3 regions of the Paenibacillus sp. FSL R10-2778 genome follow, and region 1 is predicted to be linked to each of the others. Evidence: predicted binding sites of a transcription regulator. Region 1 holds the regulator's gene; each other region holds the start of a gene.

Region 1 (9,989 bases):
ATAACTACGCATGTGCATGCAGATCATATTGGCAGTCATGGACAATTCGAGACAATCTATGTACATAAAGAGGATGCGGATTGGCTGATTAACGGAATAAAAGGCTTGTCCCTTGCCCAGATTCGTAAAGATATGAGCCGGGACATCAGCCTTCCTGTTCCTGAAACCTTTGATCCTAACACCTACATACCTTTTCAAGGGAAACCAACAGCTCTTTTACAAGAAGGGGATGTGCTCGACATAGGCGGGCGCAAAATAGAAATATACCACACACCAGGTCATTCGCCAGGTCATATCAGCCTTTTTGATCATGCCAACGGATATCTGTTTACAGGTGATTTATTGTATGACGTTACGCCAATCTATGCCTTTTACCCTTCGACTAGTCCGGTTGATTTAGTGGCATCCTTAGAAAAGATTACGGAAATTCCAGGAGTTACCCAAGTATTCGGTTCTCATAATACACTGGGTTTAGATCCATCTATTTTACAAGAGGTCAAAAAGGCGGTTCGTGAGTTACGTGAGCAAAAGGTAGTAGCACATGGTACGGGCATTCACCAGTTTGATGGGTTTAGTGTGCAATTTTAGATTTTTCTATGTCGAAAACAAATGAGAGGTATGGCGATATGGTGTCTACATCAAAGGCTTTTACTAAATCAATAGATTCCTATTTAAACTACATTAAAATGCCTTGGGGGAGATTGTTTTATCATTCCGCTTGGCAGCAAATTGACAATCACTGCAGCTCTGATGAGGCAAAATCTATTTTAGATATCGGCTGTGGTTTTGGGATAACCAGTCGTGAATTCGCAAAAAAAGGTTATACAGTTACAGGGATAGATCCGACTCCAGAGATGATAGTCATTGCGCAAGAGTCTGCATGTAAAGACGGTCTTAACATAGCCTTTAGATCGGCAACGCTACAAGATGCAGATGTATTAGCGGACGGATATGACTGGATTTTTTGCCATAATGTGCTTGAATATCTCGATGATCCAAAACAATTGTTAATGGACATTAGTAAAAAACAAAATGAAAACGGAATGCTTTCTCTTATAACTCATAATCCAGTGGCAAAAGTGATGAAAAAAGCCGTTATGAATAAAGATCCTATGGGGGCTATAGACAGTATTGGAAACACGCAGGAATATAGCGGCATTATTCAAACAGACATTACCATCTATACAAAAGATCAATTAGTGGAATGGCTCGCGGAGTGTGGTTATGAGATTAGAAGTATATACGGAATACATAATATCTACGGATATATCGTGGATAATGAAATAAAAATGGATGAGCAATGGCATGTAGAAATGGTGGAGCTAGAGCTTAAGTTAAGCAGTTTATCTCCATACAAGGACGTTGCTATTTTCACACATCTTATTGCGCAAAAAGCAACTTAATTATTCAGAGACGATTGACCTGAACAGTGCATGCAATTGCTGTACTTGGGAGAAAGCTTCCTTGTACTGGTTGTCGGATTGTCGAATAGGCAATAAACCCGGCAAGAAGGAGATACAATACACAGGCGTTTCTTTGCTGTTCATATATATTTTAAGCGTAAGCTCTTCAATCACATTAGCTTCTTCATCGGTGTCCTTAAGGATGTTAATATCTGCACTTGTTGCAGTAGTTTTGCTGTTTTGATGTCTTTTGGATACTTTTGAAAGGGTAAGTGCGTTAACCACAATCTCGGATCCCATTACATTATCAAATGAGTATAGCTTTGCTACTGCTTTTTTGTTACTCTTCGGATTTTTGGTGCCAATTGCTAATTTTTTATTAGGCTCGTTAAGTGCGATCAAGTGAGATTGATTGGGGGGAATGAATGTTTTGGTGAAGCTGATGTTAAAAGATGAGGTCGCATTAACTAGCTTAGAAATTTCAGATGAAGCAGATAGCGTTTTCAATTTTATAATGGCGGCACTTAGAATTAAAACAACTCCTAAAATAGCAAATAAGTACATCAGGATAATCAGCATATAATCACACCTCCTAGTTATTTCATTAGACTCAAATTGTTGCTTATTGAAAGATATGCCTGAATGATCTCCACTAGTATCTTTTAAAAGGGAAATTCGTGGAATTATAGGATCGACTTCACGATTAACCCAAAAAAAGCACCCAGAGAAACCTTCCGATTCTGCAAATGATGCAAAATTGGGGGTTGCTGAAAGAGTGCTTTTTAAGGTGATTATGTAAACCTATAGAAAATTGAAGGCAGTGATATGATCGGTATAAACAATCAGCTGTTTGTATTCGATCGGAGTCCCATAACTAGCATAAGGTCTTACAGTAACGTCATTGAGGACAACAAAGTTATAGCTGAAATTTTTATCAGGGTGTTCTGCTCCCAAATAAGATATGTATTCGTCTACAATTACATCATCCATCAAAGATTTTAAATCAAATACATCCTCTTTGTTGGAGACGGTTGGAGAGACGATTCCCTGAATGCTGCCAAAAGAGGTGAGCAAATTCACTTTTTTTCCACTAGCTTGTTCATCATTTAAAAGTAAACCGGACAGCTTACCCAGTGCATCGACTTTAAAATCGACGAGGGTTCTAATTTTTGAATTATTCAAACTAAACACATCCTTTTCAATTTGCAATCCTGTTAACAATATTCGACATATAATCACCAAACTCCTAGTATGCTAATGAAAAAATACTTACTTATGTAATGACCCCCATTTTTTAATGTGATTTGGGGGTTGCCGAGCCTCCATTCGAATTTAATTTCTTATCGTTACTCGTGTGCCTATAGGGACAATAGCAGCGAGTGCTAACACATCCTCGTTGTACATCCGGATGCAGCCGTGGGACACCTCTTTCCCAATGGAGGAAGGGTCATTGTTTCCATGAATTCCGTAGTGTGGTTTAGACAGTCCCATCCAAAAAACACCGAAGGGACCCCCTGGGTCGGGTTGTTTGTTAATAATAGTGAATTCACCCACTGGGGATTGGGTTAACATCTTACCGATGCCGACAGGGAAACCTCTAATCACAATATCATTGTCCAGAAGATATAACATTCGTTGGGTCAGATCTACAATAATTCGGTAGTTGGGCATTATACGCAACACTCCTTTCTAATTAGGATATGAGCAGAACGCCTAAAGGGTTATTCATAGAAAATGGCCATTTTAGCCATTGGGAACAATTGTTCGTAAGTGGTTGGAAAGCAAAAAAACGTAGAAAAAAGGCTGTTCCGCATATGCGGAACAGCCTTTTATGTTAGAAGTGCATACTTAGTGGATATCTCGAAACAATCCGATGACTCTTCCGAGAATAGTTACGCGATTAAGGCGAAGCGGCTCATAAGCTGGATTCTCCGGCTGAAGCCGTATATGATCACGTTCCTTGTAAAAGGTCTTAACGGTTGCTTCATCTTCTTCGGTCATGGCTACAACGATATCTCCGTTGTCCGCTGTTTGTTGTTGGCGAACAATCACATAGTCACCATTCATAATGCCTGCGTCCACCATACTATCACCCATGACAGACAGCATAAATACTTTGTTGTCACCTACATAGTGAGTAGGAAGTGGGAAGTAGTCTTCGATATTCTCTGTAGCAGTGATTGGTACCCCGGCGGTAACTTTACCTACGACAGGAATCCGTGAGATGGTCTGCGCGAATTGGTGAACATTCTCTGAATCCTCTTGGCCTAGTAATTCTATTGCACGTGGCTTCGTTGGATCTCGACGAATAAGTCCCTTCTTCTCAAGCCGGTCCAAATGACCGTGAACTGTGGAGCTGGAAGCAAGGCCAACAGCTTCTCCAATTTCCCGGACGGAAGGTGGATAACCCTTGCTGCGGACTTCGCTTCGTATAAATTCCAGGATCGCCAGCTGGCGACTTGAAATCTTTGACATTGGAATCAACCCCATATAGTAATGTTTGGGAAAATTATAACATAGAACTACCGTTCGCACAAACATAAGTTCTAACTATTATAAATATTAATCTGCTAGAGTTAAAAAATGGTAGACAAATGATAATAAAATGAACCGCTTGAGTCTCTCAAAAAAAAGAGAACAATTGTTCTGAAATAGTATTGAACAAAACACATGTTCGTGTTATTATAAATTCGAAAGTAAGAACAAGTGTTTGGAGGATGATGATTATGCTAAAATACAGTACATACCGCAGCATCTACGACAAGGCCCCAGTGGTTGAATCTATAGGACATAATGACGTTGCCCGTAATTCCGCTAAGGTGAAAGAGATAACGGAACGTTTGCTTGGAGGGATGATTTCGTTGTTCCGTCAAGATTTCTTTATTAAGTTAATATTGATTTTCGTGCTAGTATTATCTGGCCTAACAGTAGTGGGAAATGTGTTTGCAGGATCGACGACTATAATGAAGGAAGAGAAGCGGATTGTGGTTGAACGTGGAGATACACTATGGAGTATTGCCCTTAAGAATAAACCAGCTGATATGAAGACAGTTGTTTATATAGAAGGAATTAAACGTTCAAGTGGGATTAAGAGTAGTCAAATTAACGCTGGAGACATACTTACTTTACCTATTTATTAATTTTCTGAGAACATAATAGAATGACCAGTAGAGCTTGCAGGGAGTAGACCTTGACAAGCTCTTTTTCTCATGGCAGAGTTAGAATTAATTTATAGGGGGAGGGAAAGTATTGAATATTGATGAGTTGGTCGCGCGAATTAACGAATTGGCACGCAAACAGAAGAGCGTAGGCCTTAATCAAGAGGAAGTGGCGGAACGCGCCAAGCTTCGTGAAATTTACCTGGGGAATATCCGCAATAACTTCCGAGCACAATTAAATACTATTGAAGTAGTAGATAACGATGAACATGAACAAGGTAACAAGGGGCTTAAACATTAGCTCGCTGTTCCTTTTCATAGATATTTCAGGATGACTAGGGGGAACGCACATGGCCCGTTCTTGGGAAAGAATGGTTCAACGCAACACACAGCAAATCAACAAGCAAAGAAAGAAACAAGGCAAGGATACGATTTATGCCTCTAAATCTCCTACCCAGAATGCCGAAGTCTTTAAAGGTCGCAACATTGCATTTCCGGTAGTGTTAGTGATACTTGGCACTATGTTTTGGGTAGTTGGTTCTATTGATCAGGCCAAAGGCAATGGCATGCTGGCTAATTGGCTGGGAGTAGTACTGTACTATTTGCTGGCAGCGCTATTGTTCTTCCGTCGTCCGTACTTGAAGGTGGAAAAAGCAAGACTGTCCACTATTAAATTCAATCGCGAACGCGGACTTCCAGCTGCAGATATTGAGAAAATCACCCTTTCGCGTGGAGCTGTAGTCATTAAGCACAAAGGGAAACGTACGAAATGGATTTTCACAAAACTTATGAATCGCTATGATACTAATGCGATGAGTACACGATTAGAAGCATTTGCTAAAGCTCACAACATTGAAGTAGTTCACGAATAGAACTAGACCAGTTAAAGGGAGAGGGAGACCTGTAATGCCAATTTCTGCTGTACTATTTGACCTTGATGATACATTGCTGTGGGATGATCGGAGCGTCGAAGAAGCATTTCGTTCTGCTTGTGAAGCCGCCGGGGATACGATTGATCCACAAGAACTAGAAGTTGCAGTTCGTAAGGAAGCAAGTAGCTTGTATGAATCTTATGAGACGTTCCCATTTACAAAGATGATCGGAATTAATCCATATGAAGCACTCTGGGCTAACTTTACGGCAGGTGAACAGCCAGAATTCCGTCAATTGGAGCAGCTTGCACCGGTATATCGTAAAGAGTCTTGGCGTCGCGGACTTGCAGCGTTAGGGGTGGAAGACGAAGCACTAGCTGAGACCTTGGCAACTAAATTCGCAGCAGAGCGCAGAAAACGTCCATACATCTATGAAGAAACAATGCATGTACTGGAGCAGTTACGGGGTCAAGTGAAGCTTTTGCTACTTACGAACGGCTGTCCTGCATTGCAACAAGAGAAACTAGATGGTGTGCCCGAGTTAATTCCTTTCTTTGATCATATTGTGATTTCCGGAAGCTTTGGTAAAGGCAAACCGGATAAGGAAATTTTCCTGCATGCTTTAGAGCTTCTTGATGTAACGCCTGAGCAAGCGGTTATGGTCGGCGATAAGCTGACAACGGATATCCGTGGGGGGCTGGCAGCAGGGTTGACCACGGTCTGGATTAATAGAAAAGGTAGAGCACCTAGTCTTGATATTCATCCGGATCATGAAATCAATCACCTTGAGGAACTTCTTCCACTAGTTCAATCCTTGTAAGATATACAGAGCTATTAGCTCCAACATAAAGACTTTATAAAAGCAGCGAGTTTCTGAGATCCTAAGAAACTCGCTGCTTTTCTGTACATACATACTAACATAAGGATTTCATTAGATTTTTAAGTAAATGATTTAAGTCACAAGACTAATGCGGAATTGATGCGAAATACTGAAAAACCAATAATAATGTGTATAATAGATGGAGATGTATAACATGAATTGGTAGATTTTTATTATTCGATAATGATTGGGAGGGCTCCAAATGATGAGATCGAAGAAATTAGTCGCTGTATTATTAGGTGCAACACTTCTAGTACTAGGTGGATGTTCTTCAAATGGAACCAAGCATTCAGAAATACATAACATGAATATGAACATGTCTATGGAACCTATCAAAGTCGAACTACAATGGAGTCCTGAAGAAGTTGTTGTAAATCAAAAGGTAACCTTTGAAGCTGTGGTGACCCAAGATAACGAGGCAGTAGATGATGCAAAAGAGGTTCTGTTCGAAATTGTGAATAAAAATGATGAGGGACAGAAAATAGAGCTTAAGGGAAAGCTAATTGGTAAAGGAGTCTATCAAGCAGAAGGGACCCTTGAAAAGGAAGGACAATATAATGTCACTTCACATGTGACAGCCCGGACACAGCACTCTATGCCTAGCAAAGAGCTGTCTGTGAAACCATGATTCAAAGGTTCGCAAAGGTTACTGAGCAATAACAGATAAAGCAGAGTGGAAAGGAAGGCTTTTCGAAATTCCTTTATTCTGCTAAACTTACTCTAATGTTTTACTGGGGGGACTATTAGTTGGCTAAATATACACTTGAGGAAAGCTTACAACAAAGGATTTTGATCCTTGATGGCGCAATGGGCACGATGATCCAACAGGTGCCTCTTACTGGAGAAGATTTTGGAGGCGATGAGCTGGACGGCTGTAATGAAATGCTGGTATTAACACGCCCAGAAGTCATTCAGACGATTCATGAGCAGTACCTCGAAGCAGGGGCTGATCTCATTGAGACTAACACATTTGGTGCAACCTCTGTTGTGCTAGCTGAATATGATATTCCTCAGCGGGCACGTGAGATCAATCTAGCGGCAGCAGAGTTGGCTCGAAGAGCAGTAGACAAATATGACACACCTGACCGTCCGCGATACGTCGTGGGGGCTATGGGTCCAACAACAAAAACGCTCTCAGTAACTGGAGGCGTTACTTTCCAAGAGTTAGTTGATAGCTATGAGGAACAAGCAGTGGCATTGATCGACGGTAAAGTAGATGTTTTGCTGCTGGAGACCTCTCAAGATACACTTAACGTTAAAGCTGGAAGTATTGGTATTCGTAATGCTTTTGAAAAGACTGGCATCACGTTGCCGGTTATGATTTCCGGAACAATTGAACCAATGGGTACTACATTGGCAGGTCAGAATATTGAAGCATTTTATATCTCATTAGAACATCTGAAGCCTATCTCTATGGGCCTCAACTGTGCGACTGGTCCTGAGTTTATGCGGGATCACATTCGTTCGCTTTCGGAGATCTCCTCCGCAGCCGTGAGCTGTTATCCAAACGCAGGATTGCCGGATGAGAACGGACATTATCATGAATCTCCAGATTCTTTAGCTCGCAAGATTGCAGCCTTTGCCGAAAAAGGCTGGCTGAACATTGCAGGGGGTTGCTGTGGAACGACACCAGAGCATATCCGTGCGATGAAGGAAGCACTTTCTGAATATCCTCCACGCCCGCTGACAGGTAATCATCCACCTGCACTTTCAGGCATTGAGCCTATCTATATTGAGAACGACAACCGCCCATACATGGTTGGTGAACGTACGAATGTACTTGGCTCTCGTAAATTTAAACGTCTTATCGTCGAAGGTAAATATGAGGAAGCCTCAGAAATTGCCCGTGCTCAGGTGAAGAGTGGGGCACAGGTTATTGACGTGTGTGTACAAGACCCTGACCGTGATGAGATTGAAGATATTAAGCTTTTCTTAGAACTGGTTGTGAAAAAGGTTAAAGTACCCCTGATGATCGATACTACCGATCCTAAGGTTATCGATTTGGCTTTGCAGTACTGTCAAGGTAAGGCGATAATTAACTCCATTAACCTTGAAGATGGTGAAGAAAAATTCGAGCTGGTGACGCCGATCATTCATAAATATGGTGCAGCTATTGTTGTGGGTACCATCGATGAGACGGGACAAGCCATTAAGGCGACAGATAAACTGGAAGTGGCTAAACGCTCCTATGACTTGCTAGTGAATAAGTACGGTTTAGCAGGAGAAGATCTTATTTTTGACACGTTGGTGTTCCCTGTAGGAACCGGAGATGAACAATATATCGGTTCAGCAAAAGAAACGATTGACGGCATTCGTTTGATCAAGGAAGCACTTCCAGGTGTTCATACGATCTTGGGCATCAGCAACGTCTCCTTTGGATTGCCGGAAGCGGGACGTGAAGTGTTGAACTCCGTATTCCTTTATGAATGTACAAAAGCTGGGTTGGATTATGCGATCGTAAATACAGAGAAAGTGGAGCGGTATGCTTCCATTCCTGCTGAAGAACGTCATCTTGCTGAGGAACTGATTTATAATACGAATGATGAGACGCTTTCTGCTTTTGTAGCTGCTTTCCGTGGTAAAAAAGTAGAGAAAAAAGAGAAGATTTCCAACCTGTCACTTGAAGAACGTTTAGCTTCCTATGTGGTTGAAGGTACGAAGGAAGGACTCATTCCTGACCTTAATGAAGCATTGACTAAATCTGGCCCGCTGGAGATCATCAATGGACCGCTGATGGCAGGGATGTCGGAAGTCGGCCGGTTATTTAATAATAATGAATTGATCGTTGCTGAGGTGCTGCAAAGCGCTGAAGTTATGAAGGCTTCTGTCAATCATCTAGAGCAGTTTATGCAGAAGGATGAGACAGCAGTTAAAGGAAAAATTATGCTGGCAACCGTAAAAGGGGACGTGCATGATATTGGTAAGAATCTTGTGGAGATCATCCTCTCCAATAATGGTTATCAGATCATTAATTTGGGTATAAAAGTACCACCAGAGACCATTATCGAAGCCTTCCGTCGAGAAAAAGCTGATGCGATAGGATTGTCCGGGCTGCTTGTGAAATCTGCTCAGCAGATGGTCCTCACCGCTCAGGATTTACGTACAGCAGGGATCGATGTTCCGATTATGGTTGGCGGCGCAGCTTTGACCCGTAAATTTACGAAGACCCGTATTCGTCCAGAATATGACGGTCTAGTATTGTATGCTAAGGACGCTATGGACGGGCTGGATATTGCCAATCGGCTTATGAACCCTGAAGAACGGGAGAAGATTGCCGAGGAAATTCGTGTGGAGGCAGAAGCAGCGGTTGCGGTGGCGCCTAAGCAAGAACTGCCGAAACTAACCAGAGCAGTGCGTTCCAAAATATCTCCAGATGCACCTGTATTTGTTCCACCGGATTTAGAACGCCACGTACTGCGTAACTATCCATTGGGGCATATTATCCCCTATGTGAATATGCAAATGCTGCTGGGTCATCATTTGGGGTTACGGGGTTCGGTAGAAGCCCAATTAGCTGCTGGAGATCAGCGGACTGTTGAACTGAAGGGTACCGTAGACGATATTCTCCATCAAGCAATGCTAGAGGGTACCATTACTCCACATGCTATGTATCAATTCTTCCCTGCACAATCGCAAGGGAATGATATTATAGTGTATAATCCACAGAATACGTCCG
Region 2 (9,989 bases), 1.4 Mb from region 1:
CCTGATTGCAGGTAAGCCGTATGAAATAAAGGTGGAGTATTATGAGAATGCGGGCGACGCCCGGGTTGTTTTGCAGTGGGAGAGTCCGAGCCAGATCAAGGGGGTTATCCCAGCGGGGGCATTTTATCTTCCTTAAAAAAGAGTACTTCAAGTGTGCAAGCGCAAGCAAAAAGCCCCGGTTTTCCGGGGCCTTTTTACGTATGAACGTCTTAAATTTGCTCGCGGTAGCTAATGTTGTTGGCGATCTTCTCGTCACGAACGGCTTTGCGCAGAACATCTTTGACGGTTTGGGCATCATGGATTTTTCGAAAAAGAAGCTGAGGCGCTGAGGCATCATCAGAAAATACAGTTAATGATCCAATGCCAAGCATCCGGTCCATGATAGACTGTTTTACGGATAAATCGCGTACGCGCAGCAATTCGATTTCTTCAACATTTTTACCGATAAGTCCGGTCTTTACCATAATACGCTGACTTGTAATGGTATATGAAGTTGTGTTAAGTCCTACGATTCCTTTGAGTCGATCCGAGATGCCGGCAGGTTTGCCTTTCCAGAGCACGACTTCTTGAATGACATGATTATCTACTGCTGGTCGATGAGCGGTTACTGGAGCGGTACCGTCAAGGCTGGTTCCACATTCTCCACAAAATTTAGCGCCCTGCTTGTATTCCGCTCCACAGGTGGTGCAATAAGGCATAAATACTCTCCTTTCCTGATCACAATTAAAATAATTATAACATAACAGTCATTTTACATATATTTCATTTGCGCTTTACACAAACCGACATTATCCTGTTAAGTGGAGGGATAAATAATGAAAAAAGCTTTACTAATAGGAATGCTGATGATGACTGTCATCCTTAGCGCCTGCAGCAATAATTCAACTTCATCGGCACCTGCCACGGAGGAAGAAGTGCAGGAGACCGTGCAAAACTTCTACAATGAAATGTCTAAACTTGAAGAGTCAGGAAAAACTTCTTTAGCGGAGTTCAACGAAGCCATTGCGGGTTATTCAGCAGGAGAACTCACGGACAAGCAGTTGGAGAAGAAAATTAAGCAATTCCAGAGTACCGCAACAGATTTATCGAATCAAGCCGAGAAAGTAAAAATTTCCTCCAGCTTGCCTGAAGACATTCGTAAGTTGCTCGAAGAGTCTAAAGTTGCCTTTGAAAGTGCTTATTCTTTAAAAGAAGAGGCCTCTCAAGGTGCTGATTCCGCAAACGTTACGGCTGAGCAATTTAATGAATTGAATCAGAACGCTGATGTAGCGATGTTATTCGGTATTTCCAAGCTTAACGAGGCAAGAGAAGCAACAGGACTTATAGACTCCGAAGGTCAGGCTACCTCAGAGTCTGGGGACGTTGTTCAAGAATAAATCAAATCAGGCGCTGCGCAGTTTATCTGTCAGCGTTTTTTTGCTGCGAATTTTATCTTGAATAGATATACATTAATATACATCTTTTGAATAAAGAGTAACCCTTAAAAAGGTATCTTTTTCCTGATTATTGATTAATATGCGAAGATGCGGATATAATACAAACATACGTTCGTGTTTAGAGGAATAGATATATAATTAAGGAGGGGTTACCATGGGCAAAAAGCTGGAGAAAAACGGGCTGTGGGAAAGCAGCCGCATGATGCTGCCGGAGCATAAGATACGAATTATAAGAGATGAACGGGAAACGCTGCGCCGCATCAAGCCTATTCTGGATGAGCAGAAGCTGGAGGAGATTGAATGTACACTGGCTTTGTCGTTGCGGAGTCATGTACGAGTGACAGTTGTTCTTTTTGACCCTTTTGAAAATACGATGTTAAGTGGTTTTGTGACTTCCATTCACACCCACTCGCGTGAGTTTAAGCTGCAGTGGGCGGAGGAATGGAAGTGGATCGATGTGGATGATATTGTCGAGGTCTACATCGTTTAATGCTGAGAACCGTTGCCTTCGCTTTTCTCATAAGCGATTAAGGTAACGGTAGGATTACCGGTCAGATGTGCAATGGAAGCTTCAGCATTCCGAATAATTTCCAGTGCTTCTTCCTGTTCACTAAGGGCTGCAACTTTATAGCTATCGCTATGAATATCCATATGTCTCCCACCTTTCGTTAAATATTTTGTCCTTTTTTGTGGAAATCATCCTAAGGGGGACAGGGGTACAGGCAAATAGGGCAAAGGCATCATTGAATATACCAAAGGGGTGATTCTATGCTGACTTTGGAGCAATTGAGGGAAAAATCCGCGGCGCGTCTGGTCGGGCTTCATCCTGTCTTGGCGGCAGGTGCGAATGTTTTGATTCAGCAAAGCCATGCGAGAGGAGTCCCTATCGTTATTACTCAGGGTCTACGGACCATTGCTGAGCAAAATGCTTTGTATGCGCAGGGTAGAAGCAAACCAGGACCGATAGTTACCAACGCTAAAGGCGGTACCAGCTATCATAATTATGGTCTTGCGTTTGATTTTGCGCTTTTGCTGCCGAATGGCACTAGCCTTTCTTGGGATATCAATCGTGATGGTGATAAGGATAAGACAGCAGATTGGCAAGAGGTTGTACAGGAGGCTAAGCGGCTTGGTTTAGAATGGGGCGGGGACTGGACCTCTTTTAAAGATTATTCACATCTGCAAATGACTTTCGGTTTAACTATAGATCAACTTCGGGCAGGTAAACGTCCAACGACGGACCAAGCCAAAGAGGCTTTAAAAAAGATTACCGGAGGGGATGATCAGGTGAACAAAGACGTTACAGTGACCATTAACCTAAACGGCCGCAAGCTTACCGATGGCGTTCTCGATACCGGAACAACCTATGTACCCATACGTGCGCTGGCTGAGGCGCTTGGAGCAAAGGTTACTTATGATGCTGTGACTAAGACAGTTAATGTAGTAAAAGAGTAAAACCACCATGCATAGACAGTGCCGTCCAAGGGGAAATTATCAGTGATAACTAACCTTAAAGGGAGGCATAACACTGTGAACAAGCTGATAACAAGCCTTGCATGCGGTACTGTATTATCAATGAGTCTAATGGGAGCTAGCTATGCATCAAATGCCGTGGGATCAGCAGCATTGGGCGGTATCCCAGCCGCGAATACCGGGATGGATGGGACTGCGGAACACACTCGGATGATGAACACGGAAGGCAATTTAATGAACGGCACCACGGGAACGCTGAATCAGCATGAGAGCATTATGAAAGATAAGATCCGCATCGATGATAATTACAGACCTAACAACTACAACACCAATAACTACAATGACACCCGAAATAACTACAGAACCAACAGCACTGTCAACCCGGCAACCAACACCACACAGACCGGCAAATACCGTGCAACTAGTACAACAACGAATGCTGCAACTAACAAAGGATCTAATTGGGGCTGGCTCGGTCTGCTTGGACTTTTGGGTCTTGCCGGAATGAGAAGCAGAAGTGACGAGCGTAGATAATCCGCGTTTATAATAACCCGTATCGGTTCTGGCTGAACGGGTTATTTTTATTGTGAATAAATTTTTTCGAAAAAGGATTGCGCGTTATCGATATTCATGATATTATATTTCTTGTCGCGTTATATGTGAACAACGTATGAAGCTTCAACACATAATATGCCGGGGTGGCGGAACAGGCAGACGCACAGGACTTAAAATCCTGCGGTACGTGAGTACCGTACGGGTTCGACCCCCGTCCTCGGCATCATAGTGAAAACCTTGAGAAATCAAGGTTTTTTTTGTTTTTCTTGAGTAAAACTTCCGTCAAAAGCTAAAGGTTCTGTGTGTCTTGGAATCACATCCGAGCTCACAGAATCAGGTTGATAACACTCCTTTTCAGTGCTTGTCTAATCGCAAGCTTTGGAGAGGAGTTTTTTTAATATGGAAGATTTCATGAACCGCCGTATATCAAACGGTACGCACAGTGGTATGAGAGATCCGAGCCTTTTGATTACTGTCGAATAACATCTTAATTTGTTGTATTATTGATTAATCTAGTTTTCAAGAACCAAGGAGGGTTAAAGTTTGCTTACACTGAGAAGAGCCGACCCGGGTCAAAGTAAAAAGCTCAGTCTTACATCGCTGCTTACGGGCTTGGTTACGCTGGTGGTTCTACTAACCTCAAGCATTCTTCTGATTGGCTCTTACGAGTCCAAAAAACAATCATTGATGGAGACTACACTCCATCTGAATTACTACAACGCTGACCGAATGACCAAAACAATGGATTCCTTATTTCAGTCCATGCGCAGCAGTTTGGAATACAGTGCTGACATACTCTCCGATGACGAAACCTCAACGCCGAAGCAAGTGGATGATAATTTGGAACTGATGCGCAATAGTAGCAATTACTTCAATTCTATCGCCGTGCTCGATGCCGACGGGCTGATCCGCAATGTAGTACCGGCTAGTTTGGGGTCAGCAGGAAACCATATTACTTCTAAGGTCGGTTTGGAAGCTCTGGCGTTAAAAAAACCTTACATATCCTCCCCCTACATGACCCAAACCACAAAGAGACTAATCGTTTTTATGAGTCAGCCGATTTTTAGCAAGAATGGTACATATCGCGGTATTTTGAGCGGCACATTTTATCTGCAGGAGAACAATATTTTGTCTATGATTTTTGGCGACAATAACGTGGACGATTCTGGCTCCTATTATTATATTGTGGATTCAAGTGGGCATCTGTTGTACCACCCGGATAAGCAGCTCATTGGGGAGGATGTCAGCAATAACAAGGTTGCGCAGAAACTCATGAATGGGGAGAGTGGGGAACAGCAAGTGCGTAACACCCGTGACGTTGAAATGCTTGCCGGATACTCCAGCGTTCCAGCCAACGGATGGGGAATTGTGGTCGTTTCGCCGATTAGTGTCATCCATCATCAACTGATGGGGCACCTTCGGACCATTCTCTGGTATTCGTTGTTTCCGTTCATTATCCTCCTGATGGGCGTCATTCTCGTAGCACGCAAGCTGGCCCGGCCTTTTGTGTACCTGGCAAATCTGGTGAGCAGAATGGGCAAGGAGAAGATTGAATTGCCAGAAGCGAAGCCGCAATGGAGCCGAGAGGCAGATCTGCTGACCAAGGCTGTGTTGCTTGCCATGACGGATATTCAGAAGCAGACGGATCAACTGACCCAAGAGGCTACGACGGATGCTCTGACCGGTCTAATGAACCGGAGATCGTTAGAGTATACGATGAGTCAGTGGATTGACTCAGGACAACCGTTTTCGCTCATTGTACTGGATGTAGACAAATTCAAACTCGTGAACGACACTTACGGTCATCTCATCGGCGACGAAGTGCTGAAACATGTAGCCAAAGTTATAGTTACCTCGGTTCGTCCAGACGATGTTTGCTACCGCTACGGCGGTGAAGAGTTCATCATCTTGCTAGCCCACACAAGACCTGAGGAAGCTTTCATCATAGCTGAAAGAGTCCGGCGGGCAATGGAACAAAGCAGGGGGCCAATCGAGACACAGGTTACAATCTCTCTAGGAATCGCCCATTATCCTTTTCATACATTGGAGCGGGAGGGGCTGCTGGAGAAGGCGGATCAGGCGTTATACTTGGCCAAGAGCAGGGGAAGAAACCAGACGAGGGTCGCTGATGTTTGAAACAATGGCTACGCAGACCTGCCATGTGTGGGCTGACCGAATGCTGCACATCAGCACGGGTGGCCCAAGTCAGCGGGCAGCAAAGGACGAAAGTGTAACCTTCCAAGCTGAACAAGGAAAATGTTATTCGCTATTATGAATGTTCGGAGCGGAAACAGTATTTCATCTTTGATGAAATACTGTTTTTTTGTGTGAATGTTATTTATGTTCAACACGTTGCAATAATTCCTTTAAAGCCTTCATCTGCCGGCCTTGAAGTTCTCCCTCTACAATCGAATTCCGTATAGATTCTACATCCTGAGCCTTCACTTTACCCCCATGATGGAAACGATTGAATGCTTGATAATCTAGCGGCAGCATATCTTGTTCCATTTTGAGATGTATTTTTGCTGTCATGCGTGGCCCCATCACAAAACTCATAATCTTACCGATTAGACCATGCTTGGGCAGGGATGCTATTTCACCCTGAGCACGGCAAGCGAGCTGCCAAAGATCTTTATTTGCAATAACGGCTGAGAATTTAGGCCAACCTACGATATCACAAGCAGCGTATACAGGAAAACCTATACTAGAGTAAATATTGAACATCGCCGGACTTACTTGACCACAGCGTGAGACCCCAGAGTTATTGTACAGTGCGCTAAATTGTTTGGCAGCTGATTTATTATTGTTCTCGACCTGGAAACCGACCTTGTTCGCCGGATGTTTGTAACAGACAATGGCTTGGTTAATGAGTTTGGGGTCTGTTGGTGCATGCACAGGCAAATCAGCCTTGGATTGATGACTTAACGTACCCAGTATTCCTCTTAACAGCTGGTCTTCCGGAATTCTCATGTACTGAATGTAATGTTCACGAATCCCGCTTCCAAACGCACTCATAATCACCGTAGTTTTAGAATTACGAACGACATCTCCCAATTTGGATAACGTAGCTACGCCTTCTGGTGAACGGCTCACATTTCCGTCCAATGTAATAATAATAAATTGATACTGCTGAGGTTCTATTTCTTCTATATCTTCTATGACATTAAAGTTGCTAAAATCTTTCAATGTAGCATCGTCATAGCAATATAGTTTCTGAGGAGGAGCGAAGTCTGCTTTTCGTCCTTTTCGTACAAGAAAGGTAACATCGGTGCCTGATAAGTGTAGATGGTAACCTACAGAGAAACCTACTGCTCCTGCACCTACTATAAGAATGTTTGTTTTATCTGAAGTGATTGTCATTGTTAGTTCATCTCCTTGTATTATATAAAAATAGATTTTGGCTTATTAATTCCTCATTAAGTGGACATGTGTTGATTTAATGTCGTGTTGTCAGTATAATCTATACGTCTGAACAATCACAATAATCAATACCTTTGTAAATGTTATGAAGTAAACAGATTACATCTATTATGTTGAAAGGATAGAACAGGAGGAGCATATGGTTGGAACCAAGAATAACAGAAGAACTAAATATACGATTAATCTCATTAAAGAGAGCTTCCTGGTTTTATTAGAAACTAAAAAGTTACCTCAAATAACGGTCACTGAAATATGTAACTACGCTGATATCAACCGTGGCACCTTTTATTTGCACTACAAAGATCCTTTTGAATTATTTGAAGTGATGCAGAATGAATTTAATAAAGAATTGGTGGAAGCATTACAAGAAGGAGGCAGTCCTTGCACATCTGAAGAATCCATGGTCAAACTGTTAAACATTATTCAAGATAAGAAAACCATGTATCAGCTTCTAATTTCAGAGAGTGGAAAAAGTGAATTTTTAACACGAGTTTTACTTGAACAAAATTGGAACGAACCCTTTCTAAGGGACTATTCTTTCACTTACAAGGTTTATGGATCTATTGGAGTTATTAATCAGTGGCTCGAGTCCAATGGTGGAGAAAGTCCGCAAACCATTGCCAATATAATTTATTCTTTGGGTCATCAGAACAAATAGTTTGAAAAATACACACTAAGAGTGGCATTTTAGGAAGCTATATAATAATTACTGCAATAATGTACTATTTATCAACAACTTTAAGCTGTAATATTATCGTTACATTATCGGACCAGCACAATTCCTGTACAAAAAAATGAGTATACGTAGAGGGGAATTATGTGATCTATAGGAGCGTGTTACTATTTCAAAATTCGTCGAAATTGGTTACCCAATTTATGAAGGAATGCCTATTTTTCCAGGATTACCAGAAGTGAAATTAGATCCTAGAGAGCGCTTGATTAAAGGAGATGAATGGAACGGAAGTGTGTTAAGCATTTATCTTCATGCTGGTACCCATGTCGATGCACCATGGCATCATTTGAATAACGGTAAGGGGATAGATGCTGTTCCTATAGAAGACTTCATCTACAGAAACCCACTATTAATTGACTGCCCGCTTGGCCTAAACGGCTTTATCACAATCGATATGCTTGAGGAATATGAAGAACTTAATGAAGCGGATATTCTAATCTTCAACACGAGCTATTGGAAACACAGAGATACGGATTTCGAAAAATACGCCAATAATTTTCCTGCTGTCTCTCCGGAAGCTGCCGAATACATCCGGACGAAGCTCCCAAACTGCAAAGCAGTAGCTATTGATACCTTGAGCATTGAAAATTTGGCAGAAGCAAAAAGAAACGGCTATTTTGTCCATCATGCCTTTTTAGATCATGAGAAATATAAAGAGCCGACAATGCTCATTTATGAAGATATTAACCCAGCTCCATTAGTTGGCAAAAAACTCATTTCTGCCTTCGCAGCACCACTTCGTATTAAAGACCATGATGCTTCTATCATTAATGTAATCGTTGAAATAGAAGATTAAAGGCTATTCAGTAGTAGTTGTTTCGCCTGTGATTATATCTGCAATATCATCTCGGACTGTTCCTGTACCGTAGGGGTTCTATCCCCGTCATTACCATCCTCGATTAGAAGATCGCATGACTCTCATGAAATATTGAGGTCATGCGATTTTTTATTTTAAAAATCAGAGCATTACAGATCGTCGCTGCCGAAGATAATTTGGAGTTTTATTCTGAATAAATTAATAGTTGACAGCATTTTTGAAAGCGGTTATATTTATCTCGTAAACAATACGTTATATAACGTTATATCAAAGGAGAGAATCAAATGAATACAAATCAGGTTGTTCAAAGTATCCGTGAAAAAGTGGCAGAGGGGATTTCAGAGGTATATTTTGTAGCTTGTGGGGGTTCACTGGTTGATATGTATCCCGCGAAATATTTTCTGGATAGTGAAGCGAAGAAACTGGTAGCGGGGCTCTATACGGCGAATGAGTTTGTTCATGTATTGCCTAAACGTCTGGGCACACAATCGGTAGTAATCGTTTGTTCCCACGGCGGAAATACACCGGAATCGGTAGCTGCGGCGCAAGTAGCCAAACAGCATGGAGCGCACACCATTGGCCTAACCCATAACAAGGAAGCTGCGCTGCTGAATTACTCTGATTTTTCTTTCTTGTATGCATGGGGAGATGACAGCAATGTCAAAAACAACCCGATGGCTATCATTCTGGATCTCGCTACTCAATTGTTAGATGTGGCTGAAGGGTATGCGCATATTGAAGCTTTTCAAAAAGGATTGGAAGCCATCGACGGCATTATTAACCAGGGTAAAAAGCAGGTCGCTCCACGTGCCCGTGTGTTTGCCGACAAATACCGTAATGAGGAGCTTTATTATATCTTGACGAGTGGAGCTTCGTACGGACATGCTTATGGATTTGCAATTTGTTCTTTGATGGAAATGCAGTGGCTGCATGCTGCGGCGATTCACTCCGGTGAATTCTTCCATGGTCCTTTTGAAGTGACGGATAAAGAAACCCCATTCATCCTAATGATTAATGAAGGGCGCACCCGTGAGCTGGATGAACGGGCACGGACTTTCCTGAATCAGTATGCAGAGAAAGTCGAAGTGATTGATGCTAAAGAGCTGGGAATTGGTACAATTGCTGATGAAGTTGTGGAATTCTTTAATCCGGTATTATTCTACAGTATCATTTGTGTCTATCGCGAGGCTCTTGCCGAGGTGAGAAATCATCCGCTAGAAACCCGCCGTTATATGGGGAAAGTAGCCTACTAATCGGGAGGATAAAACCATGAAAGTGCTAGGTATTGGCGATAATGTGGTAGACAAGTATGTTCATCAGCGTACGATGTATCCCGGCGGCAATGCGCTCAACTTTAGTGTTTTCGCCAAAGGTGAAGGAGCTGACGCGGCTTTCCTCGGTGTTTTCGGCGATGATGACGAGGCACGTCTTGTGGAAAATACGCTGCAGCAGCTGGAAATCGATATCTCACATTGCAGACATCATAGCGGAGAGAACGGATGTGCACGGGTAACCTTAGAGAATGGGGAACGGGTATTTCTGGGCAGCAACGAAG
Region 3 (9,989 bases), 410 kb from region 1:
CCATCAATCACAATGTCTGTAAATGCCGGAATGCAGATCAAATCTACTCCGCTTGGTGCAACAAATCCCCGGGCAATGGCAACTGCTTTGACTGCTTGATTCAGTGCTCCAGCTCCAATAGCTTGTAATTCGGCCGATCCACGTTCACGAAGAACACCTGCTAAAGCGCCGGCGACGGAATTTGGATTGGATTTAGCTGATACTTTTAATACATCCATAGTAAGTACCTCCCCTGGGAAAATAATGGTGTTCTTCCACTACTTTAGATGTTATTCGCGAGAGAAGAAATAATTCCTTCTTTTTGCGGACTACTCTGGAGAAAATGGTACAATAGATACTCTTTTTCGATATAATAAATATCACACTTTACCCTTATTCGGCGAATTTACCCGGAAAATCACTTATCTTATCCTACTACTAGCTCATTACCCATTCATCTTCACGTAGCCGTATTTTCTCCAGACGGGTAGCCGCGCCAGTACTCTCGTCTAACTCTGCAAATAAACCGTGAAGCTGCCACTTGCCTTCATCAACAACAAATCGTGCTGGAAGCTGTGTAGTGAACTTATAAAGTACTGCATCTCTTTCCATACCCAGAATCCCTTCGCTTGAACCAACCATGCCCGCATCGGTCAAGTAAGCCGTTCCACCCGGCAAAATCACATCATCATTCGTCTGAACGTGAGTATGGGTCCCTACTACAATTGATGCGCGACCATCCATGAAATAGCCCATGGCGATTTTCTCAGAGGTAACCTCTGCATGGAAATCAACGAGAATGCATTTATGATCTCGACGTAGCTCTTCCACAATTTCTTCACCCACACGGAAGGGACAATCAATCGCAGGCAAAAATGTGCGGCCTTGCAGGTTAACTATAGCCAGCTCTTTGCCGTTACCTTTAACAACTGTATATCCTCTTCCCGGAGTTCCTGGAGGAAAATTAGCAGGACGGATAATCCGAGCCTCATCGTCAATAAACTCGAAGATATCCTTGTTGTCCCATGTGTGATTGCCCATGGTGATTCCGTGAACGCCCCAGTTAAAAAATTCATTTGCGATCGCTTTGGTAATACCTCTACCGGCAGCAGAATTTTCACCGTTAACTATAATTATATGTGGTTGATATTTGCTTTTTAATGAGGGCAACATCTCCCGAAGTGCCTTCCTGCCTACACTACCTACGATATCTCCAATGAATAGTACTTTAATGTTTCTCTCCTCCTAATCTTAACCTCTTCATCTAGCGGATAAGTCTTCATATTTAAAAGAAAAAAGGCCCCGCTTAGGGGCCAATTTTCATCAAATATAAGAAAGTATAAGTTATATCTTATCCTTTAACCTTATATTCCTAGCAGAAACATGTACCAGGAAACGATCATAAATATCGTTATTTCCGAAGCGTATGTTATCTACTTATTGCCTATTTAGCGTATTCAACAGCCCGTGTCTCACGAATAACGGTAACCTTGATATGTCCTGGATAATCCAGTTCACTTTCAATCATCTTCGTAATATCGCGAGCAAGACGGAATGCCTCTGCATCGTCAATCTTCTCTGGCTGTACCATCACGCGCACCTCACGGCCCGCTTGAATAGCAAATGATTTCTCAACGCCTTCGAATGACTCTGAGATTTCTTCCAGTTTCTCTAGACGTTTAATATACGTTTCCAGTGTTTCACGGCGAGCACCAGGTCTAGCAGCCGACAATGCGTCAGCGGCACCAACCAACATAGCAATAACCGAGGTAGCTTCGCAGTCTCCATGATGAGATGCGATACTGTTGATAACAACCGGATGTTCTTTATATTTCTTCGCTAGTTCAACGCCGATCTCAACATGCGAACCTTCCACTTCATGATCCAGCGCTTTGCCGATATCATGGAGTAATCCTGCACGTTTTGCAAGCACGATGTCTTCCCCAAGCTCACCGGCCATCAGTCCTGTTAAATAAGCAACCTCCATGGAGTGCTTCAATACATTTTGACCATAGCTTGTACGGAATTTCAGACGCCCCAGAATCTTGATCAAATCTGGATGTAAACCGTGAACGCCCACTTCGAAAGTAGCTTGTTCACCATATTCCCGAATCCGTTCGTCCACTTCTTTGCGGGATTTCTCCACCATCTCTTCAATACGAGCGGGGTGAATACGTCCATCAGCCACCAATTTCTCAAGTGCCGTACGGGCCACTTCACGGCGGATTGGATCAAATCCTGACAAAATAACTGCTTCCGGCGTATCATCAATAATGAGGTCGATACCTGTAAGAGTTTCCAAAGCACGAATATTACGGCCTTCACGACCGATAATCCGACCTTTCATCTCTTCATTCGGCAACGTAACAACTGAAACCGTTGTTTCCGCTACGTGATCAGCTGCACAGCGTTGGATAGCGAGTGTGATGATTTCACGGGATTTCTTATCCGCTTCTTCTTTCGCCTGCTGTTCAATTTCTTTGATCATTTGTGCCGTTTCATGGCGAACTTCTTGCTCAACATTGCTAAGAATGATACTTCTTGCATCTTCGATGCTTAAATTGGAGATACGTTCCAATTCAGTGACTTGGTTTTTGTAAATAACATCAATTTGCTGTTGGGTTTCATCAATTCGTTTCTCTTTGTTAGCTACTTGTTCTTCTTTTCTTTCAAGCGATTCCATTTTTTTATCCAGAGATTCTTCCTTTTGCAGCAAACGTCTCTCTTGCCGTTGGATTTCATTCCGACGTTCACGAGTTTCTTTCTCAGCTTCAGTACGGATTCTATGGACTTCGTCCTTAGCTTCCAATACTGTTTCTTTCTTCAGCGCCTCAGCGTCCTTCTTCGCATTCTCAACGATGACAACGGCTTCTCTTTCTGCGCTTTGGATTTTAGCTTCTGCAAGGGATTTACGAATAAAATAACCGAACCCAAAGAATATTGCAGCTACAACGAGAACGATAATGACCCAGATCCATGATTCCAGCATCTGTTCACCTCCTCGTTGGTTCCTCTCCAAGGTATATCCCTGGGAATTGTGCAGTTGTTTAACTATCCGTTCATCACCATACAAAAAACCGGTAAACAACCGATTGCCATACTGCACATGCTGCACATGCACACTGCCCGCCTTATCCGGCGATTACATTTCATATGAGTTGTACGTGAACCGTTTAAAACAGTCTCCTTTTTGGGAAGGAAAAAGGATTCTAATTTTATGCCGATTCATGTTATATTTTATTATTTATAAAAAGACATTGTCAAGAGAGTCGATATACGCATTAATGTCAAGAGAATCAGTGATTCTAGTAAAACTCCTCATCTTCACCTTCATAATTGTCTTCCGCAAGTAAAGTATTGATCACTTGGCGAACCATATCGCCCGAAAATCCACGGCGCATAAGGAAGGCTCCAGTCTTTCTTCGCTTATCTGAAGCTTCTCCACGGATGAGATTCCATTTCTTGCGCCCAGTTTCGAGTGCGCTCTCCAGCTCTTGTTCAGGAGTAATATTCTCCAAAGCTTCCGATATAAGGGTTTTGTCAATCCCTTTCTCACGTAGCTCTTGTCGAATCCACATCTTCCCTTTCCGCTGGTTCGCTATTCGTTGCTCTGCCCATTGCTTAGCATATAAAGGGTCATCAAGAAGTCTTTCCTCCTGCAGCCGCTGCACCACTTCCGCAATAATAGTCTCTCCTATTTCCTTCTGGCGTAAACGGCGAGTCATTTCCATAGCGGTGCGTGGTTTACGTTCTAGATAACGGAGGCCTTCTACATAAGCTCGTTGACGCTCATCAGCTACAACAATTTCCAACAAATCAGCCTTCATAAAAGAATTACCAGTAATCATTCGATATTTAATCATGACGTCCTCGTGCACAGTCATGTTATATGCTCCGAAATGTATGATATAACGGTGGTCAGATTTCTTTTGACGTTCTACTTTAGTGATCTCTAAGAGTTCTCCTTCAGGAAAATCAGATAACACCTGCTCATCTTGTTCTTCTGCTTCAAAATCCAGTTGTATTACCATAGTTGTTTGTCACCTCATAGCAATAGATCGGTTATCGTCTTACTTTCATTACTTGTTAAGAAAAGACACCCTGCAACAATCAATCACAGGGCGTCCTATTGCTTAATATACTATTCGATTTCGAGAAGCAATTTCTCTTCTTCTTCTTGCTCTGCAATAATATCTTCATTCTTCGGCGCAGCAACAATAGTGGATAAATTACTTGCTTCACGGATCTTATTCTCAATAATAAGGGCTATATCCTGATGTTCCTTCAAAAACTGTTTAGCATTCTCACGACCTTGACCGAGACGCTCGCCTTCGTAGGAATACCATGCACCACTCTTATTCACGATATCCATTTCAGTACCGATATCTACAAGACTTCCCTCTTTGGAAATCCCTTCACCGTACATGATATCAACATCAGCCTGTTTAAATGGAGGAGCTACTTTATTCTTCACAATCTTGATCTTAGTACGGTTACCAACCACATCGTTCCCCATCTTGATGCTCTCTACGCGACGTACATCTAAACGTACAGAAGAGTAGAATTTCAATGCACGACCACCCGGAGTTGTCTCAGGGTTACCGAACATAACACCGATCTTCTCACGAAGCTGGTTGATAAAGATAGCGATCGTATTGGATTTGCTAATGGCACCAGAAAGCTTACGAAGTGCTTGAGACATCAAGCGAGCCTGCAATCCGACGTGGGAATCACCCATATCGCCTTCAATTTCAGCCTTAGGTACCAAAGCAGCAACGGAGTCAACGACAATAATATCAACGGCTCCACTACGAACAAGTGCTTCGGCGATTTCCAGCGCTTGTTCACCCGTGTCTGGCTGAGAAAGCAGCAATTCATCGATATTTACGCCCAAGTTACGTGCATATTTCGGATCAAGCGCATGCTCGGCATCGATAAATGCAGCTTGTCCGCCTTGTCTTTGCACTTCTGCAATAGCATGAAGAGCAACTGTTGTTTTACCTGAAGATTCCGGTCCATATACTTCAATAATACGTCCCTTTGGAAGTCCGCCTATACCTAACGCAATATCAAGTGCCAAAGATCCGCTAGGTACAACTTCCACTTGCATATGCGTGGATTCTCCCAGTTTCATTACCGAACCTTTACCAAATTGTTTTTCTATTTGACGAAGCGCCATATCAAGCGCTGCACGACGATCTGACAATCAGACCACTTCCTTCACTGTTTATAGTAATATAATAACGTGTTTTTAAGGTCTTGCCAAGCTTTTTTTCGAACATACATTCGTTTTTTTTGTCTTGGGCGTTATTTATCCCTTTTATTGTAAGCCTCCCTCCGGAGATAGAAGTTAGTTAAATTCCCCACTTCACCGGACATCAACGACTTATGATCATGAGTAGCCATCGTGATCAAAATCTCTGCAAATATACAAAAAACCGCAGCAAAGAAATCTCAGTGCCACGGTTCTTCCGTATGTGTTTATTATAACTGGGCTAATCTCCCATTACAAGTCTGAACCCTCAAGAGGTGTCTCCACCTTGCGTTCCTCAAGTCTCCGCCACAGACGATACAGCAGAGCCTTTACAGTACGCAACCGGATATTTTCCCGTGTACCTTTAAGATTAAGCTCATAGACCTCTGTCTTACGTCCCCGTTCAGCCAAGCCGATAAATACAAGTCCAACAGGCTTGCGCTCAGAATAACCCGGTCCAGCCACACCCGTAACAGATAAGCCGAAATCGCTGTCTGCAATCATTCTCACTTGGTCAGCCAACACCTCGGCAACTTCTCGACTTACGGCTCCAGGAGCATTGGGTCCCTCCAAATAAGCACTTGGCACATTCAGTAGCTTTTTCTTTAAGTCATTCGAATAGCAGACGATTCCGCCGGCAAACATCGATGCACTGCCTGGAATATTTGTTATGCTCTCCATCAGCAAACCTCCGGTGCAGCTCTCTGCCGCACTTAAGGTCAGGCCGGCATCCGCCATCCAATCCACAATCAATTGCTCCAGCGGCACATCAATGTTCGCATACAAATGTTCCGGCAAAATCTCCTTGATTTGTTGTTCCAGTATCTCCAGCTTTTTTGTAGCTTCATGCTCAGAAGGGGCCTTTGTCGAAATACGAACAGTTACCTCTCCCTCTTTGGCATACGGAGCAATCGTTGGATCCGTCTGACTGCGAATCAGTTCGATGAGCTTGTCCTCCAGCAGTGATTCTCCGATGCCGGCAAATTTGAGCATTTTTGAATAAAGCGGTGTTTCGTTCGTCAAGGCGTGCTGCTGTAGCCACGGTACTGCTTTATCTACGAACATCGGTTTCATCTCACGAGGTGGACCTGGAAGCACAATATAATATTTCTTCTCATGCTCAAAAGCAATCCCAACCGCAAGACCGATTTCATTCGGCAACGGTGTAGTTCCTTCAATTATAAGTGCCTGTTTGCGGTTATTTTCGGTCATAACGATCTTACGATCATCAAAGAAACGTTGTACATGATCCATCGCCAAACGATCAATATGGAGCATTCTACCTAGCGATGCAGCCAGTGCATCTTTAGTCAGATCATCCTCAGTGGGGCCAATTCCGCCCGTAAAGATAATAACGTCGGCCCGACTCTGAGCGATCTCGATGGCTTGCTGCAGGCGGCTGCTGTTATCACCGACAACGGTTTGAAAGTATACATCGATCCCGATGGCAGCTAGCTCTATAGACAAAAACTGGGCATTACTATTCACGATTTGACCGAGCAAAAGCTCTGTCCCTACTGCAATAATCTCCGCTTTCATACCTGGCTTTCGCCTCCTCGTTATAATGTAGGTACACTGCTTTTGGATTTCAAAAAAGGTAATAGGTGCTTCACCTATTACCTTTCCTTGTATATCCAGCTTACATGCTTACGCATTATGCAGCTGTAGCAGATCCTTATTCTTCACAAAATAATCAATTCCAGAATAAATAGTGATCAGCGCTGCGGCCCAAATAGCAATATCGTCTACAGGAATACTGACAAATTGAAATGGGAAATTATTCAACAACAGCAGTGAGATCGCAACAATTTGTACAACCGTCTTTATCTTGCCCCATTTGCTGGCGGCAACCACTTTTCCCTCTAGCAATGCAATCTGGCGAAGTCCGGTGACTGCAAACTCACGACTGATGATTACAATAGCAATCCATGAATCGCATCTGCCCAGCTCCACAAGTGAAATCAGAACTGCAGATACCAGCAGTTTGTCCGCAAGTGGATCAAGGAGTTTACCGAGATTGGTGACCATATTATATTTCCTAGCAATGTAGCCGTCTATTCCATCCGTGCTGGCCGCAAGCAAAAAGATTACAGCTGCTACCAAATGATTAACAGATAGCTGAAACGAGCCCCAATGTATCGGTTCTGGATAAAAACTGAAATCCACCAGTAAAAAAAACATCATAATCGGGATCAGGCAAATACGAGCTAGCGTGATGCGGTTGGGCAAATTCACTGAAGTTTTCCTCCCCTAAATCGTTCATACAAATTGCCTAAATCAGGCTAATCCATTTCTACTTAAGCAAGTATATTATAGCAATAAATAGGTGTCAAAAAAACAGAAAGCACCCCGCGTTGTTAGTGCTAATAAGCACTGCGGGGCACAAAATTCTATTTCATGTTCATGAATTGTAGATCCAGCGGCAAATCAGCTTTACGCAAGATCTGAATAATCTGCTGCAAATCGTCGCGGCTCTTACCGGTCACACGAATTTGATCCCCTTGGATCTGGCTCTTCACCTTTAATTTTGAATCACGAATCAGAATATTAATCTTTTTCGCATTCTCCTGATCAATGCCTTGCTTAAGCCCTAAACGTTGACGTACAGATCCCAGGGAAGCCGGTTCTACTTTACCGAAATCCAGATTCTTTAGGGTAATGCCTCTTTTCACCATCTTTGATTGTAAAATATCAATAACAGCGTTGAGCTTATATTCGTCTTCAGAGGCGATAATAAGTGCATCTTTCTCCAGCTTCAGACTGCTTTTGCTGTTCTTAAAATCAAAGCGGTTGTCGATCTCTTTCTCTGTTTGGTGAATAGCATTCGTTAACTCCTGCATATCCATTTTGGATACAATATCAAATGAACATTCTGAACTCATTAAACTCCACGTCCTTTATACAATTAGTCTGCTACTATTATAAGAGAATGGTACTATTAAGTCTAATTTTGGATAAATCATTATGTAGCTCACCCGACATAGAAAACAGCCCCACTAAGTGGAGCTTTTCCTTCGAGTGAGTTTGGTTCAAAGGGTAGAAACACGTCTCCACCGGAAGTACGCCGTTGGAGACGTGTTTCTACAGCTTCTATCTGCTTCGGACCGGATTACGAAACATATCCAGAATTCCTAGCACAATATGTGCAATACCGAATCCGAGAATTCCGTATCCCCAAGCACCTGGTGTCAAATAGTATCCGATGAGACTGACAACAACCCCAAGGCCAGCTACAATCCAGCTAACTGTCATAAGATGTACACCTCACTTTGGCTAAAACTGAAAACAGTCTTATGTTCTCCCTAAAGCCAAAGTCTATACATCCTATTTGTTATTCGCCTGTCCCTTCACTTTGGGTACCTTCACTTCCAGAACCGTCATCAAGATTAAGCAGGAGACGTGAGGACGTCTTCTCATCCGTGATTACTTGACCATTTACGGTAATCTCAGTTGCTGGGGAATATCCAGACTTAATATACATGCCCTCACTACCAAGAACGAAGCTCAGATGATCTCCAGCTCCTGTAGTTCCGAAGGAGAGTTTTTCACCTTTAGAGTTTTCGCCTTTATAAACTTCAAGCCAGCTCTCTCCAGTAGCAACAATCTCAACCTTAACTTCGCTTCCGGCAGGAGCTGTAACCTTAAATTTCGTTGTTTTGCCTGACTTCCCATCTGGTGTAACCGTGATCGATTGAGGAGACGGCGTTGGTGTCGGTGTTGGCGTAGGCTCCGTAGTTGGCTCAGTAGTTGCTTCTGCACCTGCCGAGGAAGTAGGCGCTACTACACCGCCTCCTGATGCGGGTGGAGATGTTTGTGCTGTATTAGGATCCTGCACATTATTGGTGATATTTGTTTGATCAACTTGATCAGGGTCTGCTTTGTTTAAACTAGAAGCATAAATGTAAATCACCACAATAATCAATATAGGGAATGTCCACATCAGCACCGTTGGCAGCCATTTTGCATTCCGTTCGGTTTCGGGTCTACGGCTGCGCTTTTGAATCACCGTCTCCATGGTCGTGTCTGCGGGTGGTGCAGGTACGTTCCCATGCTCCTCGAGCAGTTCGTCAGGACTCATGCCTACTGCTTCTGCATACGTTTTGATAAACGCCCTCACATAAAAACTTCCTGGAAGCACCTTGTAGTCTCCAGACTCGATGGCTTCCAAATACTTTTTGCGAATTTTTGTTACTTCCTGGACATCGTCAAGACTCATCCCTTTTTGCAGACGTGCCTCTTTCAATTGCCGGCCCAGTTCCGACATACCATCACCTCCTGTAAGTTCTATGAATGTAAACTTCCTTAACCAGCTTTATAAAAAAACATGCTCGGAAGTGTATTCTTCATCGTTTGTGTTCTATAAATCATCACTGTAGCTCGTCGTAAATGACTCGTACAAGATTTCTTCCGTTGGATTATTCCGCAGCTCAATAATAATATCAAAGTCATCGTAACTATACTCAGATTCGCGTACGAAAATATCTGGATGCTCAATAACCTTTGTGCTTGGCATGCTCATAACATTTTGCAATAAATTATAATGTTTCTCATTAGAGCGGATCGTACTAACTATACCATCAATTATAAATACATTATGTGGGTTCATCTCATCTTCAGCCAATTGACTGCGCACCGTCTGCCGCAATAATGTGGAGGAGACAAATGTCCAGCGTTTCATAGCACAGACACTGCCAGCTATAATGGATTCCGTCTTTCCTACACGGGGCATACCACGAAGTCCTATAACCTGATTCCC

What was found. The regulator LexA, encoded in region 1, represses DNA repair genes until DNA is damaged. The targets are predictions, from matches to a motif close to CGAACATATGTTCG.
Positions count from the first base shown of each region.
Region 2: a site for LexA is predicted at 1,538-1,551, ahead of NST40_RS23485 (YolD-like family protein). Genes of this name have one in related genera too.
Region 3: a site for LexA is predicted at 5,255-5,268, ahead of recA (recombinase RecA). Genes of this name have one in related genera too.

Region 1 is NZ_CP151956.1:3,830,711-3,840,699, reverse strand. It holds gene NST40_RS17025 (MBL fold metallo-hydrolase) at 1-588, shown strand, start outside; gene NST40_RS17020 (methyltransferase domain-containing protein) at 627-1,403, shown strand; gene NST40_RS17015 (hypothetical protein) at 1,404-1,982, opposite strand; gene NST40_RS17010 (hypothetical protein) at 2,205-2,585, opposite strand; gene NST40_RS17005 (L,D-transpeptidase) at 2,736-3,074, opposite strand; gene lexA (transcriptional repressor LexA) at 3,252-3,878, opposite strand; gene NST40_RS16995 (LysM peptidoglycan-binding domain-containing protein) at 4,130-4,543, shown strand; gene NST40_RS16990 (DUF896 domain-containing protein) at 4,653-4,862, shown strand; gene NST40_RS16985 (hypothetical protein) at 4,912-5,433, shown strand; gene NST40_RS16980 (HAD family hydrolase) at 5,468-6,253, shown strand; gene NST40_RS16975 (FixH family protein) at 6,516-6,941, shown strand; gene metH (methionine synthase) at 7,061-9,989, shown strand, end outside.
Region 2 is NZ_CP151956.1:5,203,884-5,213,872, reverse strand. It holds gene NST40_RS23500 (glycosyl hydrolase) at 1-136, shown strand, start outside; gene NST40_RS23495 (PH domain-containing protein) at 210-698, opposite strand; gene NST40_RS23490 (hypothetical protein) at 816-1,376, shown strand; gene NST40_RS23485 (YolD-like family protein) at 1,591-1,926, shown strand; gene NST40_RS23480 (hypothetical protein) at 1,923-2,087, opposite strand; gene NST40_RS23475 (M15 family metallopeptidase) at 2,205-2,891, shown strand; gene NST40_RS23470 (WGxxGxxG-CTERM domain-containing protein) at 2,967-3,443, shown strand; tRNA gene NST40_RS23465 (tRNA-Leu) at 3,602-3,687, shown strand; gene NST40_RS23460 (sensor domain-containing diguanylate cyclase) at 4,008-5,600, shown strand; gene NST40_RS23455 (hypothetical protein) at 5,593-5,739, shown strand; gene NST40_RS23450 (2-dehydropantoate 2-reductase N-terminal domain-containing protein) at 5,799-6,824, opposite strand; gene NST40_RS23445 (TetR/AcrR family transcriptional regulator) at 7,024-7,542, shown strand; gene NST40_RS23440 (cyclase family protein) at 7,727-8,413, shown strand; gene NST40_RS23435 (SIS domain-containing protein) at 8,719-9,687, shown strand; gene NST40_RS23430 (fructoselysine 6-kinase) at 9,704-9,989, shown strand, end outside.
Region 3 is NZ_CP151956.1:4,240,161-4,250,149, forward strand. It holds gene NST40_RS19085 (stage V sporulation protein S) at 1-218, opposite strand, end outside; gene NST40_RS19090 (TIGR00282 family metallophosphoesterase) at 418-1,212, opposite strand; gene rny (ribonuclease Y) at 1,424-2,965, opposite strand; gene NST40_RS19100 (RecX family transcriptional regulator) at 3,285-4,010, opposite strand; gene recA (recombinase RecA) at 4,121-5,185, opposite strand; gene NST40_RS19110 (competence/damage-inducible protein A) at 5,486-6,772, opposite strand; gene pgsA (CDP-diacylglycerol--glycerol-3-phosphate 3-phosphatidyltransferase) at 6,881-7,468, opposite strand; gene NST40_RS19120 (YajQ family cyclic di-GMP-binding protein) at 7,624-8,115, opposite strand; gene NST40_RS19125 (hypothetical protein) at 8,324-8,485, opposite strand; gene NST40_RS19130 (RodZ domain-containing protein) at 8,565-9,497, opposite strand; gene NST40_RS19135 (DUF3388 domain-containing protein) at 9,591-9,989, opposite strand, start outside.